4 regions of the Paenibacillus sp. FSL H8-0260 genome follow, and region 4 is predicted to be linked to each of the others. Evidence: predicted binding sites of a transcription regulator. Region 4 holds the regulator's gene; each other region holds the start of a gene.

Evidence for each region. Region 4 encodes Rex, which represses fermentation and respiration genes when NADH is low (regulators of the CRP and FNR family bind a similar motif). Its sites were predicted from a motif close to TTGTGAAATATTTCACAA; they were not measured.
Region 1: the regulator Rex is predicted to act here: its motif matches at 2,615-2,632, upstream of MHI51_RS12015 (DUF1641 domain-containing protein).
Region 2: the regulator Rex is predicted to act here: its motif matches at 2,984-3,001, upstream of MHI51_RS15990 (cytochrome ubiquinol oxidase subunit I).
Region 3: the regulator Rex is predicted to act here: its motif matches at 3,024-3,041, upstream of MHI51_RS03700 (flavocytochrome c).

Annotation. Positions count from the first base shown of each region.
Region 1 is NZ_CP150298.1:2,741,085-2,745,553, reverse strand. It holds gene MHI51_RS12025 (SGNH/GDSL hydrolase family protein) at 29-655, opposite strand; gene MHI51_RS12020 (NAD(P)/FAD-dependent oxidoreductase) at 820-1,998, opposite strand; gene MHI51_RS12015 (DUF1641 domain-containing protein) at 2,039-2,482, opposite strand; gene MHI51_RS12010 (DUF2785 domain-containing protein) at 2,683-3,525, opposite strand; gene MHI51_RS12005 (nitroreductase family protein) at 3,747-4,364, shown strand.
Region 2 is NZ_CP150298.1:3,599,273-3,603,741, reverse strand. It holds gene cydD (thiol reductant ABC exporter subunit CydD) at 1-389, opposite strand, end outside; gene MHI51_RS15995 (cytochrome d ubiquinol oxidase subunit II) at 458-1,474, opposite strand; gene MHI51_RS15990 (cytochrome ubiquinol oxidase subunit I) at 1,471-2,835, opposite strand; gene MHI51_RS15985 (hypothetical protein) at 3,384-4,469, opposite strand, start outside.
Region 3 is NZ_CP150298.1:852,512-856,980, forward strand. It holds partial or broken gene MHI51_RS03695 (IS3 family transposase) at 1-940, opposite strand, end outside; gene MHI51_RS03700 (flavocytochrome c) at 1,132-2,922, opposite strand; gene MHI51_RS03705 (histidine kinase) at 3,195-4,469, shown strand, end outside.
Region 4 is NZ_CP150298.1:4,689,160-4,693,628, forward strand. It holds gene MHI51_RS20885 (DUF5590 domain-containing protein) at 333-851, opposite strand; gene MHI51_RS20890 (amidohydrolase) at 1,024-2,325, opposite strand; gene MHI51_RS20895 (redox-sensing transcriptional repressor Rex) at 2,312-2,965, opposite strand; gene dinG (ATP-dependent DNA helicase DinG) at 3,096-4,469, opposite strand, start outside.

The DNA.
Region 1 (4,469 bases), 1.9 Mb from region 4:
GTGGTTCTAGTCTTAAAATGGCAATTGATTAGATTACTCCCATCGTTTTGAGCCAAGCATCCGCAATAAGTGCATGACCTGCAGGAGTAGGATGTACTCCATCATATGCCCAGTAAGCCGGTTCTGCTTTTACGGAAGCCGCTGCAAAAAGTCCATCTAGCGGAACCAGCGGCGCCCCATATTCACGTGCCAGCTCGCGGACAATATGAATTTTAGGATCAAGATCCTGACGCCAAGTTCTACGATCTTCCGGTACAGGCAAAACAAAAGGCTCTATAAGCACTAATTTAGCATCTAAAGATTTCTGAGTGCGTTCGATCAGGTCCCGATACGAAGCTTCAAACTGCTCGGGAGTGGTTTCTTCACCAGAATCAAAACGCCGCCAAGTGTCGTTAATTCCAATATAAATGGACACCCAAGTCGGCTTCAAATCCAGACAATCCTGATCCCAACGTCCCTGTAAATCAACAATACGGTTGCCACCAATACCACGGTTAATAAAAGTAAGATTCTTCTCTGGATATAAATACCCCAGACGAGCGGCGACCATCATTGCATAACCTACTCCAAGTGATGAAGCGTCTTCATGATTACGCCCCCAGTCTGTTATGCTGTCCCCTTGAAACAGAATGACATCGTTTTGTTGGAATATCATAAATGAAATCCTCCTCTAACTACCTCTGTTAATATAACCCAATCTATTATATCAAATACAATGAATACAGCCTACTGTGAAACATCAATAATGCAAACATTTCACTAAAAAAACAATAACAAAAACCCCGCTCAGATTTGAGCAGGGTTTAGGGTTAAGCTATATTAGTAAGCTAGGCTGAACAATCCTTTAATGTGGGACAAGTAACGGATATTACTTGCTTCCTTCATCAGAGTTGCAGGCAAGCCTTTTAACGGAGTAGAACTTGCACCAACGATGGCAACACCGTCTTTACGGCCTAAGCTAGCAAGTGTACCAGAGTTGATTGGGCTAAAGCTTTCAAACGATTTATTTTTCAAGAAGGCATACAGATTGTATCCGATCAATTCACCCATTTGCCAAGCGATTTGAGCAGTTGGAGGGTAAGGACGTCCATCTTCTGCAAAGACCACCGCGCTGTCACCAGCAACGAATACATCTTTGTGGGAAGTGGATTGCAAGAATTCATTCACCGTTGCACGACCGCGGTTAACTTCAAGACCGGATTCGCCGATGAGTGGATTTCCTTGTACGCCACCAGTCCATACAAATGTGTTAGCAATAATTTTTTGACCGTCTTTCAAGTCAATCGCATTGCCTTCTACATTCGTAACAGGAAGACCTGTCAGGAATTGAACACCACGTTTTTCCAAGCTTGCTACAGCACGTTCGATTAATGCATCTGGCAATACTGGAAGGATTTTAGGACCTGCTTCAACGAGCATTAGCTTAATTTCTTTAGGATCAACGCCATATTTTTTAGTAAGTGTAGGCAATACATCCGCGATTTCACCAACAAGCTCAACACCTGTTAAGCCGCCGCCACCGATCAGGATGTTTGCATCTGCTTCATTTTTCGATTTCGCATATTCACGAATACGATCTTCAATATGTTGATGAATTTTGTTAGCATCTGCAGCTGATTTCAATACCATACTGTATTGTTCAAGCCCTGGAATGCCAAAATAAGCTGTAGTGCTGCCAAGACCTACAACAAGCGCATCATAAGTAAGTGTCACACCATCAGAAAGAACAATTTGTTTGTTCTCCACAGAAAATGAATTAACCTTCGCGATTTTCAGGTCAATATCTTTCCCTGCGAAAAGCTTAGTTAGAGGCATAGCTACAGCACCCTCTGCAACACTACCTGCTGCAAGACGATGCAATTCTGTAATGATTTGGTGGGTAGGATACTGATTAACTACAGTAATTTTAGCTTCATCTTTTTTGAGATATTTGCGTACGGTTAAGGCGCTTAGTAGACCACCATAACCTGCTCCTAGAATGACAATATGTTTAGACATGATGTTTCCTCCGTCCCTTACGTATAAGATATGAAAATGATTATTTCTGCTTACTGCGTTCTCCAGCAACTTGAAGGTATGCATTTACGAAACGGAAAAGCTTTTGCGCTTGTGGATCTTTCAACAACTTCATAAGACCAAAAAGACCAATAACTTCGTTACTTTCATTCGCACGATCTTTTGCTTCGATCACTGTAGCTGCCATATTCTTCGCGGAATGCACTACAGGTTCAGCAAGTTCTTTAATTGCACTTACCGTATCACTTTTCAAGACATCATCCGCTGCGACAGTTTGCACAAAGTCATAGGACTTTGTAAGCACGCCAACAAGCTCAGTTAATTTTGGCAACTGTTCCACCAAGACTGTTAATGATTCCTGAACTTCTGGTTTCAAGAGCTGCTCAAGAACATCCATTTGTTCCTTGCTAACAGCTACTTTTGGTGATTCTTGTTCAGGTTGTGTTTGAGTGATTGATTCTGACATATCCAAATCTCCTCTGCAATAAGCTTTGCTGCTTAATAGTAATGAAAAACATAAGAACTTTTAACGCCATATTTCTATTATAGCACTTATCAAGTTATAAATGTCACAAAGTTTTTGAATTTCCATAAAAATTTGTGATTTTTATTACATTATAATAAATTATTTAAATTACTAGTGTTAATTAAAACCGTTTGAGTGAATTAATGTACAAATTCATTCAAATTCTTCTCAGTTTTCAATAAAACCTCCACAATGTCCATATTCTTCTCTGTTAGAAGTAACCTGAAATAAAGAGAACGCAGGAAGTTCTTTGTATTTATTCGTGTCACGTACTGGCTGTGGCTTCTAGGCCAACTGCCACATTGCGCCAAGTTGAGAATCCAATCGGTTATAGACTGCTGTGGAAGTAAATGATGATCGATGATTGTAACTATAATAGTAGCAATCCTTTCATCTTCTTCTTCCCTGAATATGTATTGATCGTTATAAAGCATCTTTTGAATAACTGCCAGAACCTCTTCCCGCACCGCGGCATCACTCTCCGAGCATAAAACCAGCTCATCCAAGGCGTCTGCGCCATGGGCTGCTGCGTGTGCCCAGCCTTCTTTTTCCATATAACCTCTTAAGTCCCGTTCTTCCTCATAATAACGAATCAAACCCTGCTTCACCTTTATAAATTCAGAGCTATCCAATATAGCCGTTTCCCTATGCCGCTGGAGAATAAGAGCAACAACCAATACAGAAAATGTTCTTGCATACACCGTCAGATCTTCTTTATTCCCAATGTGATAAAACAGATGCTGCTCGTCAAGAAGTATCCACAGCAGTTCACGAAGCTCCGCGTCATTAAACCAATGTTTCTCATTAATCCATTTGTAGAATGTGGAATAAATCAATTCATCACGCAGTACAGGCTCGGGATCTCCTATATGCTCAAGCATCAACTTCACATAATCCTTTATGTCCTCTCCACTTCTAAGCTCGTAGTCATTCTCTTCGATTCTTTGCAAATCTATCATCAATTGTTCTCTACTATTAATCAATTTATCCACCCTTTCATCCACTGTGTTTCTACATATCCTAATATCCTAATTTATGTCCTATTTTTTGACAACAGGGTATTCAAGATTAACTTCAATAAATTTTATCATTGACGAATTTTTTAGGCTGTGTTATTTTGAGTTAGTAACATTTAGTTAGTTCATTTACAAATATCAGGTGTTGATATTTTACAACCGAATACATACACAACGGAGGAATACTTATGAGCGCTTTTACAGACTTGATTCAGTCACGCAGATCCGCTATGAATTTTGTGGAAGGGGTCATCATCCCTCAGAATGAATTAGAGGAAATGTTCTCTTACGCCAGATTGGCACCATCGGCCTATAATCTACAGCATACAAATTACAAAGTGATATCTAACGAGAGTTTAAAAGAAGAAATTCGCGAAGCGGCTTACGGCCAATATAAAATCCATACTGCTTCAGCAGTTATTGTAGTGCTGGGAGATAAGCATGCTTATCAGCAGGCTCCAGAAATCTATGGCGGGCTTAAAGCTTTAGGAGCGATGTCACAAGAGGAATATGATGAACAAATAGAGATGATTAACAATGCTTACATTGATAATCATGCTTTTCAAAGAGATGAAGCAATACGTAATGCCTCTCTCTCGGCCATGCACTTTATGCTGATCGCCAAAGATAAAGGCTGGGATACCTGCCCGATGATCGGCTTCGATGCTGATGCTATCCAATCCACCTTGAATCTGCCGGATCATATGGTACCTGTTATGCTGATCACGATCGGCAAAGACAAAAAACATAAAATCAGACCCCGCGGCTACCGTAAGCCAGTCAACGAATTCGTTGAATTCATCTGATTATAGATACAGCAAAACGTTCCATCCGAGGCAAGTAGCGGGTGGAACGTTTTTTAATTGGAACTCATCATGAAGATAATGAACCGTGTGCCCGATATACAAGAG
Region 2 (4,469 bases), 1.1 Mb from region 4:
CTATCGGCCTCATCCACAGCATCCAGAGCAACACTGACCTTTCCTCCCGTCTGTCCACGAAGGGTTGAAGGCATGGAGGCATGAGTCAAGTTTTGCAGCACGGCAGCGCGCATATTTGTCTTAGCAGTGGCAGCCATATGTAAGCCAACTATACCGTTTCCATAAGACAACAGTGTGCGCACAGCCATAACAGCTAGAAGTATGCCGAGCAACAGGATAACCGATGAAAATGAAGCTTTCTCGACAAAAATCCGTTGGACTGCTTCAGCAAGCAGTCCAGCCTGACTCACAATAGCTATACCAAGCGCTAGTGAAATGATTGCGAGGAGAGCCATGTTTTTCCTTTGTGAAGACATTTGTTGAGAAATCAGACTGGATTTCCTCTTCACAGATCACACCTCCTTTATCTATAGGCTTGTAGGAAAACCTCAAACATGCCGTAATGGATTAATCAGCTTTATTTTTTCCCTTTAACATAATCCGCATCAAACAGGAAGAGTTTGAAGACCAGAATAAGGGATGGGATCAACAGGCATAGACCGCCGATAAACACAATTACTAACGCTAAACCCATTGCCGGTGAAGTTGCACTGCTCTGAATCGTGATATACGGATCAAGAATATAAGGGTATTGCCCAATCCCATAAGCGAAAAAGGCACAGAAAAACTGCAACATGACGCATATAAAAGCTAATCCGTAACGGCGTCCGTTATATAATAGCCACATCGCGATCATGAAGAAAGCAACGGAAAGTGCCAGTAACCACCATAAATCCATCATATTTTGAAAATGGCGCTCATTGTGTTGACCCAAATAGATAAATGCTGTCAGTGCGAGGATTATCGTGGGTGTGCTCCAAAACAGGGCGTAGTTGCGCATCAGCTTCAACGCGGAATGATCCTCCGCCCGAGAAGCGTAAAATGTCAGAAATGATCCGCTAATGAACAAAACGGACACGATTGCCAGTCCAACGATACTCCACGATAACGGATTGGTAAACAGCGCCCAGTAATCTAGAGAAACCGTCTCCCCCTGCTTCACGATAAAGCCGCCTTCAGACAAAGTTAGCGCCACTGACAACGATGCTGGAATAAGCAAACCTGTAGCTCCGTACAAAAAAAGATATACTATGTTTTTCTTGGAACCGTAATTTTCAAAAGCATAGAATGAACCGCGAATCGCAAGAAGAATCACTGCAATGCTTCCCGGAACAAGTAACGCGGAGCCATAATAATAGGCTGTGTCCGGAAAAAATCCGACGATGCCAATATAGAAAAAGATAAAAAATACATTTGTAATCTCCCATACGGGTGATAAATATCGGGAAATCAGACGATTAATGAGATGATCCTGCTTTGTTAAACGTGCATAAAAGGCGAAGAAGCCCGCTCCGAAATCAATGGAAGCTATAATTAAATAGCCGTACAAAAACAGCCAGAGCACCGAGATGCCAATCAATTCGTAACTCATCATTCAGTGCCCCCCTTTTCCGTAAATTGATTAGGATGATCCTTCATCCATTTCTCCATCTCAGCTTCTGCCGGGTTATTGTTGAACAAGCGTCTCAGCACGATTACACACATACTGCCGAGTACGATGTACAAGAGCAATAAGGCGAAGAATATAATTCTTACATTCGGTGAAGACGTGGCAGCCTCCTCAACACGCATATATCCACGGATAATCCACGGCTGTCGGCCAATCTCTGCATAAAACCATCCCAGCTCAACAGCCAGAAAAGCGAGAGGGGCGCTCAGTGCGATGATGCGAAGCATCCACTTGTTAAGCTCATTACGCTTTTTCCAGAACACAAACAGAAAATATAGAAACGAAATCGCGAGCAGAGTAAATCCAATTCCGACCATTAAATCAAACAGATAATGAACGAGAAGCGGTGGCCATTCTTCCTTGGGGAATTCCTCGAGCCCCGTCACCTCTGCATTAAAGTCTCCAAAGGCCAGGAAGCTGAGCAGCTTCGGCAGATGAAGAGCCCCTAGAACTTCATGCTCTGCATTCAGCCATCCCAATAGTACCAAATCCACACTGCTGCTCGTCTCAAAATGCCACTCTGCCGCTGCAAGCTTCTCTGGCTGATGCTCGGCCAAAAACTTGGCAGACACATCACCGGCTAACGTGTTCAGCAAACCGAATAGTAAAACGACCGCCATCATTAGATTTAAAGATTTTTTGTGGTATGCGGACACACCTTTTCTCAGCATCGCGAAGGCTGCAATCCCGGCTAACAAGGCAGCTCCAGTCAAATAGGCCGAGCTTAATACATGGAACACTTTGGAGAACGTCGCCGTATTCAGCATCGCTTGCACCGGGTTAATCGCTGTGAATTGGCCTGCTTCCATGACAAAGCCTTCAGGCTGGTTCATGAATCCGTTCACCGTCGTAATAAAAACGGCAGACATGCCTGCCCCGGCGACAATCGGTATCGTCAGCAGCCAATGGATATACGGATTTTTGAACCGACCCCACGTATACAAATAAATGCCCAAGAAGATAGCTTCAAAGAAGAACGCGAACACCTCCATGAATAACGGAAGTGCAATGACATTCCCAGCCAGTTTCATAAAATTCGGCCATACCAGGGCCAGCTGTAGTGAAATCGCTGTACCGGTCACGACACCAACCGCCACAGAAATGACAAATCCTCGAGACCACCGCTTTGCCATAAGTGTATAATGGGGGTCCTTCTTCCGAATCCCGATAAACTCTGCTATAGCGATCATTAGCGGTATACCGACGCCAATCGTCGCAAAAATAACGTGGAACCCGAGAGTCAAGCCTGTCACCAGCCTGCTCCATAGCACCGTATCAATTGCCATTCTTTACTGCTCCCTTCAAAACACTGTTCATTTTTCTATGATTAGGCCTGCTAACTGTTGGCTGCATTCAATATCAGGTTTAGCAAGGTTCAGCGACATCGTTGCCTGTTCGTTTTAGTATGACGTTCATCGTTCTTTGCTATGTAAAAAGAGAAAAAATTCACAAAGCAAGAGTTGGCGAGCCCGATTTATCTGATACTGAGCAGTCAAAATTATAATGTGACCCAATAATTAAAATCATCTTATCTTAAATTGCAAGTAATTCAATCACAGATATCTCTTAATCCCTAAACGTTCAAGAAAGGGTCAAATCTTTCTGACAACTCAGTGAATAACACAATAAGTACCCGAAGGAGCTATTGATTGATTAGTGCATATGTGATGTCACAAGTTCCCTCCTACTTCGATGCTGGCAAAAAAACGATATTTTCTCATTTTGAGCCATAATATATCCCCTTTTGCAACAAAAAACACTGACTCAAATCATCAGTGTTTTTTGAATTAAAGCTAATGTCATCTTCGTCATGACAAATCTTGATCTGCCAATATCATTTAGTACGACCGTAGAAAAAAGAATACCCATCTGACTTCCCAAGCTTAGTCGTCTCCGTTCCGTCCACTAGCTTGACCGCTTTCAGCAACGATACAATTTGCGTATGCATTAGCTTTGCATCAAATTTGTCCATCTCTCTGTTGTCACTATCCACGAGCAGATAGTCGGGCATTGGAATGAAACCAATCACCGGTATCCCTGCTTCAAATAAGGGCTGACTCTCTCCAAACTCAAACTTGTTATGTCCACGCAATAATACAGTACGTGTGCTATCTGTCTTTTCAATAGCCTTCAGCCAAATGGCTGCCATCATTTCATTGCCCGCATAGGTATATTCTGTACTTATTTGTCCAGTTGGACCATAGTGACCCGTATCATCGTCCTTCCACTCCATGCTGCCTAAATGCTCGACCGTAATTCCAGCTACAGCTTTTAAATGGCCATTCTTGCCATCCCACAGCTCTCGATGCCCCTCCATCCAGGTGGAAGTTGCCTGAGAGGACCCTTTGAACTCCGGTAATCTAAAATGCCCTGTCACAAAAGCAAATATCATCGTACGTTCCGGCTGCTCCTGCTGTAAGTAACGAATCATAGACAGCATGCCCACAGCGCCATTCTCCTCCACCACATTTATCCCATCCGTATGAGTATTTACGATAATTGCTTCGTCTTTATTCTTACCGTCAATTTTCACATAAAAGGATTCTGTTGGGGCATCTTTTTGTATTACCGCTTCTAAAATAACCGTACCTTCTTTATGCTCCTGAGCTGCCCTGATAACCTTTTGCCCTTCCGTTTCATTCACCCAGATCGCAGGGATTCCAGCATAATCGGTGGTAAAAGGCACATATTGCTCTTCAACCTTATCGTCAGATACCCCTTTCCAGACTAAAACAACAGCTTTTACGCCCTTTTCCTTCGCTTGCTCCAATTTAGCTTCTTTTAAAGCTGTAGTGAGGACCAGATCGCCTTCATTTGGGGCAATTTGGTTGTCCATTGGAGATGAATCCCGCATATTCATAACGATCCCACTTGGAAAATTTCTGAAATTCTCAATTTCAATGACAGCAATTTTTCCGCT
Region 3 (4,469 bases), 3.0 Mb from region 4:
GGATTGGATAAGTACAGCTTTTCTCCAAATAATTTAAACTCTGTAATATCCGTAACCCACTTCTCATTTGGATTCTCAGCGTGGAAGTTACGTTCTAATATGTTCGGTGCGAGTTTGCCAATCGTCCCTTTATAGGAACGATATTTCTTCATACGTACCACACACTTTAAACCCATTACCTTCATCAAGCGTTGTACCTTTTTATGATTCACATGGTGTCCTCGATTCACTAACTCGTCACGAATACGACGATAACCATAACGCCCCTCATGCTCCTCGTAAATCGCTTGAATAACGTCTTTTAGCTCCTTATCTCTATCGGGCATACCAAACGTTTTTACCACGAAATAATACGTACTACGAGGGATATCTGCTAGCTGTAGGAGTGCTTTCACCGAAAATCGGTTCCTAAGTTCATAGACTACTCGTGCTTTGTCTTGTTTGGTGATTTTTCCTTGTTTTGAACTAAGGCATTCAACTTTTTTAAATATGCATTTTCCATTCTCAAACGCTCTACCTCTGCTTGTAATGCCTCAACAGACCCTTCTTTTAACGTTTGAATCTTTCGTTTATTAGGTTCTTTTTTCATGGATGGACGCCCCTTCTTCTTTGGTTGTAGGGCGTCCATTCCATGTAACTCTAAGCTTCTATGCCAGCTTAAAATGGTACTATGACTCGCAATATTAAATATCGCAGCCGTTTCTCTAACAGACGTCCCGAATTCGTTCATATAATTAAGTACGTCTAGTTTAATCTGTGCAGGATATGATGTATAGCCCTTTTTAAAAGCTTCTTCACCATGATGCTCATATTGACTAATCCAGTTTAAAAAGACAGAATGGTGAATCCCGATTGATTTTGCAATGGCTTTCAAGCTCTCGGATCCCTTTTTATAACGCATAACGGCTTGGATTTTTTCGTTTGTACTGTACCTGGTCATAAAAAAACTGCACCTCCAAATGTTAGTTGTGTCTAACAATTGGGGTGCAGTTCATTCGCAATGTTGCTAACAGGGCGGTTTGCTATGTCATAGAGGGCAGCTTGAAAGTTAGCAGTCAACCGGCACTCTACAAGTTATCTTGCACGTTTTTAAGGCTAACTTATTAATAGAGCAGTTACGCAAAAATAAGATTACTCTGCTACAACTTGTTTGCCTGCAATCCGGCCGAATGTGAAGATATCAGCGATGGCATTACCGCCAAGACGGTTTGTACCATGAATGACCCCTGTTACTTCACCTGCAGCGAACAACCCAGGGATGACTTCGCCTTTTTCATTCAAAACGCGAGTCTTCTCGTCGATCACCAAGCCGCCCATTGTATGGTGAACGGAGGGTACAGCTTTTTCGATGTAGTAAGGGCCTTTTTCAAGAGATTTCAATCCACCGCGATGTTTGAAATCAAGGTCTTTACCTGTTTTCGCATAATCATTTACTTTATTAATCGTTTCTTTCAAAGTGTTCACGTCAATTTTAAAGAAATCAGCGGCCTCTTCAATCGTATCGGCTTTAAAGAGCAAGCCTTGTTTAACGAGTTGATCGTATTCGTCTTGATGAACTTCTATCGTTTTACCGATATCCTCAATGCCTTGATTCCATAATTGATACGTATATCCGCCCGTTTGGGCAAGAATTGCTTTAGAAATAACGTCACGACGTTCTAATTCCTCAACGAAGCGCTTGCCTTCTTGGTTAATCAGGATTGCACCATCGAAGCGGGAGTCTGCAACCAGAGAAATAACACCTGTCTCAGGATTACAGATTGGATACGTTTGAATACTCTCCATGTTTGTCAGTTTGGCGCCAATCGTTTCTGCCATAACGATACCGTCACCTGTAGATCCTGGTGTATCGGTAGACATATATTTCTCATCCATTTTAGGGTTATACTTTTTACGCATCTCTACATTGGATCCAAAACCACCGGTAGCGATGATGACGCCTTTGTTCGCATGGAATGTGATCTTGTCGCCAGTACCCGAAGTCGCAGTTACACCTGTTACTTTGCCGCTTTCGTCCTTCAGCAAGGTTTCGGCTTTCATATTCGTTTTGATCGTGATTTGATCAGCGTCTGTTTTGGCTTTTAACTTAGTAATCAATTCAACACCTGTATGACCTACAGGAATCAACGCACGTTTTCTGGAATGGCCTCCAAATTGGAACAGATGATCAGGTAAGAACTCTACCTTGATATCATCGCGCAGCCATTCGGCAGATGCTAGAGCATTGTCGGCAAGAATACGAACCATCTTTGGATCCCCGAGGTTGTCTCCGCCTTTCATCGTATCATTATAGAACAAGTCAGCCGTGTCATCAGTGATGCCAAGAGCACGTTCAACCCAGTTGTCCGGCGCATTCATCTCACCACCGGAGATCAATGTGTTGCCGCCAACAGCTGGCATTTTCTCGAGCAGAACTACATTAGCTCCAGCGCTCTTCGCTTCGATAGCCGCACTAAAGCCAGCACCCCCGGCACCGATGACGACAACATCATAGGTTTGCTCGACTTCTTCTTTGTCTTTGCTTCCACTGACTGCAGCGCCAGCGACAAGGGTAAGTCCAGACTTCGTAATTGCATCTTGAATGGCTTCGAGATATCCTTTGCTTGTAACTGTAGATCCGCTAATGGCATCAACTTTTGCGCTGTTAGTTGCCATGACCTCTTGCTTGAGCTGCGTATAAACAGGTTCTGCAAGTACTTCATTTTCCTTATGCTCTGTCACTTTAATGTCAGTGATCTTGTTATCTAATAAGGAGACTTGTACTTTAATATCGCCATGTTTACCTTGCCCAACTCCTTCAAAGACTTGAACTCCGTTTGCATCTGCAGCGGGCTCTGCATCTTTACTGCCGCAAGCAGCAAGCGTGAACATAAGACTGAGGACTAGTAGAATAGATAACAGCTTTTTCGTGTGAGTTCGCATAATATCTCCTTCATTCTGTTGTGGATTGGTTACATACACTAGGGAGAGGAAGATTTGCTAGGCAAATCCTTTATCTCTAGCCTAGACATGAATGTTATTTCATGTGAAAATATGCACAAGACCTATTATAGATTTAGTACAGCATTATGTATTTGCACAGATTAGTGTTTTTTTGTCTTTTTCGGGCATGTAAGAAACGGATATTGTGAAGGGCTATGATTACAATGAAATCAATTCACTTAAAAATTACGTTAATCGCAGGAGGCTGCTTCTTGCTGCTGTTCGTTGCATTGCTTGTAACAATATATTTGGAGATGAACCATACGGTTGTCCCTTTGAATAAGAACTTAACGCAGCAAGTGGTTACTGCACGCAGCGACCAGATTGATTATTGGTTTAATCAGCGCATTGGAGAGATAGACATGCTTGCTTCTCTAGCTTCGGACCATCAGTGGACACGAGATGAATTGCTGCAAGAGTTCGATAAGTTCGAGGCGAAGAAGAAAGTAGAGTACGAATCCATACGCGTGGTGGATATTCACGGAAATTCCTGGTCAGCAAGGGACAAGCCTTTTTCGATACTAAACCGACCCTACTATCGAAAACTGCTGAATTCAGATTCCAATTATGTGGTAAGCAATCCGATCGTATCCAAAGCGAATGCAGCCGAAATCGTCGTCATTCTTTATCGCGTGAATCCATCGGTGAATGATGAGGTAGCTTATATTGCCGCAGCCGTCTCCGTCAAGAAGATGAGGGAGATTGCTCAAGATGTAATGCTATATGACCAGTCAGGCCAGCTTATCGTCGATTGCAGAGAGCTGGGTGAAGAAGATGGAGCGGAGGATACAGCAGATAAGAAGAACATGAGTGTATTTGAGGCTCCAATTCAAAATGTGGAAGGCTGGAAGTTAGTACTCAAAGTACCGAATTCAAGTCTATCGTTAGCGGTGATCAAAACCCAGCGGACTGCATTGCTGGTAGGCGTTCTTATCGGTAGTGCGTTTATCGTCTTTCTGGTGCTGCTTGCTTCTTCCATTATTCGTCCAATTCAGTCGCTTCGCCAGGTAATGGAAAATGTGCAGAACGGCAACCAAACCATACGAGCAGATGTTACGCGCTCGGATGAGATCGGCGATCTTGGACGAAGCTTCAATGACATGCTTGTTCAATTATACGCTGTGGAGCAGGACCGAAAGGAGATGGAACTCAGACTGATTCATGAGCAGATCAAGCCGCACTTTTTATACAACACATTGGATACGATCCAGTGGATGGCAACGGAACATGGAGCAGACAATGTGGTGGAGATGGTGGAAGCGCTTAGCGCGTATTTCCGATTAGGGCTTGGCACAGGCAGTCCCTACATTCTGCTTGATCAGGAGTTGTACCATGTCGAGAGTTATCTTCATATTCAAGGTGTGCGATATGAGGAGATTCTGGACTACGAGCTTCGATATGATGAAAAGCTTGCTCAGTGCCAAGTCGTTCGCTTCATACTGCAGCCTTTGGTGGAAAATGCGATTTATCACGGGATTAAGCCACTT
Region 4 (4,469 bases):
GACTGAAGTCTCTTATTGCTGTTCTAATTACAAGTAGTAGTATATCACAGGTGTATATACTAATTTCAAAATAAATGTGAATATATTTAAAATTTAATTTTTTAAATATTTCCATCAATACCAAATAAATTCCTCACTTTCGACAAAACCGGCCTTGATTTTTAATCAATCGGCCTATTTTCGTATGTGAATTTAAGAGAATATTCGATGATAACCACCCATTCAGTATATCACTTAGTATATCACTTTTGTACATCAAATAAATGTAAACAAGCGAACTTATTATAAGTTCGCTTGTTTACTATGACACCCTTAATTTCCTTATGTTCAGCTTAACTTTTAGGTAAACTGTAACCTTCGCCCATTCGGGACCCATCCGAAAAGCGATAAAATTGATAATAATACCGACCGCTCTGTTTATAAAAAAGCTGCCAAGCATACTCTCCGTTATATACTCCCGGCAGCAAGCGTTCAATCGTTATGTCCGGAAGATCAGCTTTGATAATGCCGCGTATTTGGGCTTCCGAGGTTCCTTTACTTAGTTCCTCAGCAAACACTGCGTCGTCGCCTTCAGCAAATTTTCCATCTACCGTAAAGCGGACCCAGACCATAAGAGCAGTCCCGGCTTCATTTTTCCCTGTTAATACCCAGTACACTGCATTTTCATCCCAAACCGATTTTTGTGCTTTGGTTACCTCTGTTAGACCCGCTCTGGTTTTGGCAACATCCTTAGCGATATCACGCTCGTTCCATTGATCTTTCATAATATAGGCATAGAACTGGATAAGTCCAAACCCCAGGAGCAGAATCAGAACTGACCCCAGGAGGATCCATTTTTTCCTTTTCTTCAAGGTACAGCTCCCTTTCTAGTAATATATCTTTTTTGATTATATAACACACCCGCGTGTTTATCCAAAATTTCATAATTTTCTAGGTTTCCCAGCCTTAAAAATACACAAAAGGCCGCAACTTTTGCTAAAAGCAAAAAGTCGCAGCCTATTATTTATTCGTTATTCTCCAGACTTAACGCTTCAATAAACCTTCGAAGGCTTCTTGCGCTTTACGCCGGATAGCTTCCTCATCCAGGGTTAAGCATTGTCCATGCTTGATGACCTGTTTACCATTCACCCACACATGCTCAACATCCTTAGCGCTAGCAGAGTAAACCGCATGAGACAACAGATCTGTGTGTGGCAGCAAATGCGGCTGATCGATATCAATAGCAATGAAATCTGCTTTCATCCCTACAGCAAGTCTGCCTACATTATTTAAAAAGATGGACTGCGCGCCATATTCTGTAGCCATACGCAGAGCCTCTGGAGCTGGAACAGCCGTTGGATCACCGCTGACACCCTTATGAATGAGAGCTGCAAGCCGCATCTCTTCAAACATATCCAAGTTATTGTTGCTTGCCGCGCCATCCGTGCCAAGAGACACCTTCACACCAGCTTTTAGAAGATCAGTAACCCGAGCCACTCCGCTAGCCAACTTCAAATTACTGCCCGGATTATGAGATACACCCACATTATGGCGAGCCAAGATCTCAATCTCTTCATCATTTAAATGAACACCATGTGCAACTATCGAGGGACGTGTGAACATGCCAAGCTTCTCTAAGTGAGCTACAGGACGCAACCCGTAATCCGCCACATTTTGTTCCACTTCACGTTTCGTTTCGGACATATGCGTATGCATCGGTAAATCCAGATCATGCGCTGCCTGCACGAACTTAACCAGGAAGTCCGGAGGGCAAGTATAAGGGGCGTGCGGCGAGATCATAGTAGTAATTCTGCCTTCAGCCTTTCCATGCCAGTTACGGGCAAAAGAAATCGCTTCCGCAAGCTTGTGATTCTGTACATCCTCTGGACATAACCCGATCACACCACGCATCAATACGGAACGGATACCTGATAACTCAGCTACCTCGGCTACTCGGTCCATATGATCATACATATCGAGGAAGGTCGTAGTTCCACCCTTCAGCATTTCCAATACAGATAAGGAGGTTCCCCAGTATACATCATCACCGGTGAACTTTTCCTCCATTGGCCACATCTTCTCCTGAAGCCACACTTGTAGCGCTAAATCATCTCCATATCCACGCAGCAAAGACATCGCCGCATGACCATGTGTGTTTACAAGTCCAGGCATGAACAGCAGACGGCTGCCATCAACCACTTGCACTCCAGCTTCCATCTGAGGCTCTTCTTTTCCTATGTAAGTGATTAAATCATCTTCAATAGTCATATATCCACTCAGAACCGGCTCATCCGTTCCCGGAGTCAGAAAATACCCGCCCTTAATTATCGTTTTATTGTTGTTCATGTTCGCTTTCTTCCTTTCCATCCCGCAAGTAATAAGCAAGACTTTGCAGATCAGTTGTAAAATCAGCTGCATGCACCCGGATATTCGGTGGTGTCTTCAGAATCACAGGGGCAAAGTTCAAAATCGCTTCAATCCCAGAAGAAATGAGAATATCTGCTACATTTTGAGCTTCTGAATCAGGTACGGTAATAATGGCAATGCGAATACCTTGCTCACGAATCGTGCTGCCTAGTTCATCCATCGGTTGCACAGTAAGGGAGTTGATCTTACGTCCAACCTTAGGAGCGTACGAATCAAATATAGCCGTGATTTTCATAGTATCTTTAAGATATGCATTGTAATTAGACAAGGCATGTCCGAGATTACCTGCTCCAACTAAAGCTACATTAAGCTGTTGATCCAGCTTCAGGATATGACGGATTTTCTCAATAAGATACGTTACATCATAGCCGATACCTTTTCTGCCGAAGTCACCAAAATATGCTAAATCCTTACGAATCTGTGCGGGATTAAGATCAAGCTTTTGTCCAAGTTCCTGAGAGGAAACTGTTAATATTTCGCGATTCTGGAGATCATTCAAAAAACGCAAGTACACAGGCAGTCTGCGAACAACGGCTTCTGATATTTTATCCGATTTCATATTTTTCCTCCTAAAAATAGTAATGTTCTTGTGAAAATCCATATTCAAACGTCTACCTCTCCTTATTAAGGACGGTACTGTAACACACCGCCCTTAAGGATAAGGAGGAGCTAAACTGAAGACGAGCGTTTTAAGAAGCGCCGCCATCCTCTAGCCATTCCGCTATGCGAGGGACCATTTGATCAGTAAGCATATGCTCCATTTTGGGACCAGGCAATGAATAAAGGAAATACTTCCCGTAATGAGATTCAATAACCCTTGTATCATAAACAATAACTATTCCGCGATCCTGCGCCGTGCGAACCAGTCTTCCGAATCCCTGCTTAAAACGAATAACCGCTTGAGGAACAGATAATTTCATGAACGGATTCTTCTTCTGGGCCTGTAATAACTCCGACTTCGCTTCCGCCAACGGGTGATTCGGCGGTTGAAACGGAAGTCTCACGATGGCCAGGCAAGTCAGTGCTTCACCTGGAATATCTACACCTTCCCAGAAGCTGCTCGTCCCCAGCAATACGGATGCTGCACTGTCCTGAAAGCGGCGGATCAGCTTGCTCCGGCTGCCACCTTCCACGCCTTGACCAAGCACCGTAATCTCTTGTGAGGCTAAAGCCTCTTTAAGCGGATCATATACCTGACGCAGCATTTTATAAGAAGTAAACAGAACCAGCATCCGCCCACGTGTTGTTTTAGCAGCTTCCGATAATGACTGTACGAGTGTATCGACAAATCGAGCATCGCCCACACTGCCCTTCACACTAGGAAAATCACGCGGTATAACTAACAGTGCCTGCTCGCGATACTTAAAGGGAGAAGGAAGAAGTGAGGTCATTAGACGTCCTTCTTCCGCAGCTTCGTTAAGTCCGAGATTATCAATCATAAATTGAAAAGATTTATCTACAGACAGCGTCGCCGAGGTAAGCACGATGCTTTTTTTCTTATCGAAGAACAACTCTTTAAGCTGGCTGCTAACATCCACAGGGACAGCATACATCTGCAGTGATTTGCTGCGGTAATTCCCATTTGCCTCCAGCCAATATACTACATTATCGTCATTCAGCCCCATAAAGAATCTTACTTGCTCACGGATGGAAGCCAAATCCTTAAATAAACCGCTAATATCAGTAACAAGACTGTCTGCTGAGGATTGGCTTTCCTGGTCGCGCATCTCGTTAAGCATTTTATCACCCTTACGGATGATGTCGCTTAACGTCAGATTCATAGTGTTCTCTAGTGCAACCAATTCATCCCAATCCTTCGGCTTACGGGCGGGAATCAAACGCATAACCAGTTGTCCCGCTTCCCCTGCCCCTGCATCACTGCGTTCCGGCAAAAGGCTGAACAGCTTGTCGCTGAGTGCATCCCAGGTTTCTTTGACGGTAAGCAGATCCGGGTAGATCCGATCGATGACTCCGCTCCATTCTGAAGCCTCTTCACTGCCTGACGACTGTAATATCTGGCGCAGAGCAGGAAGCTGTCCGTTTCGGCTATCTTTATACAGCCG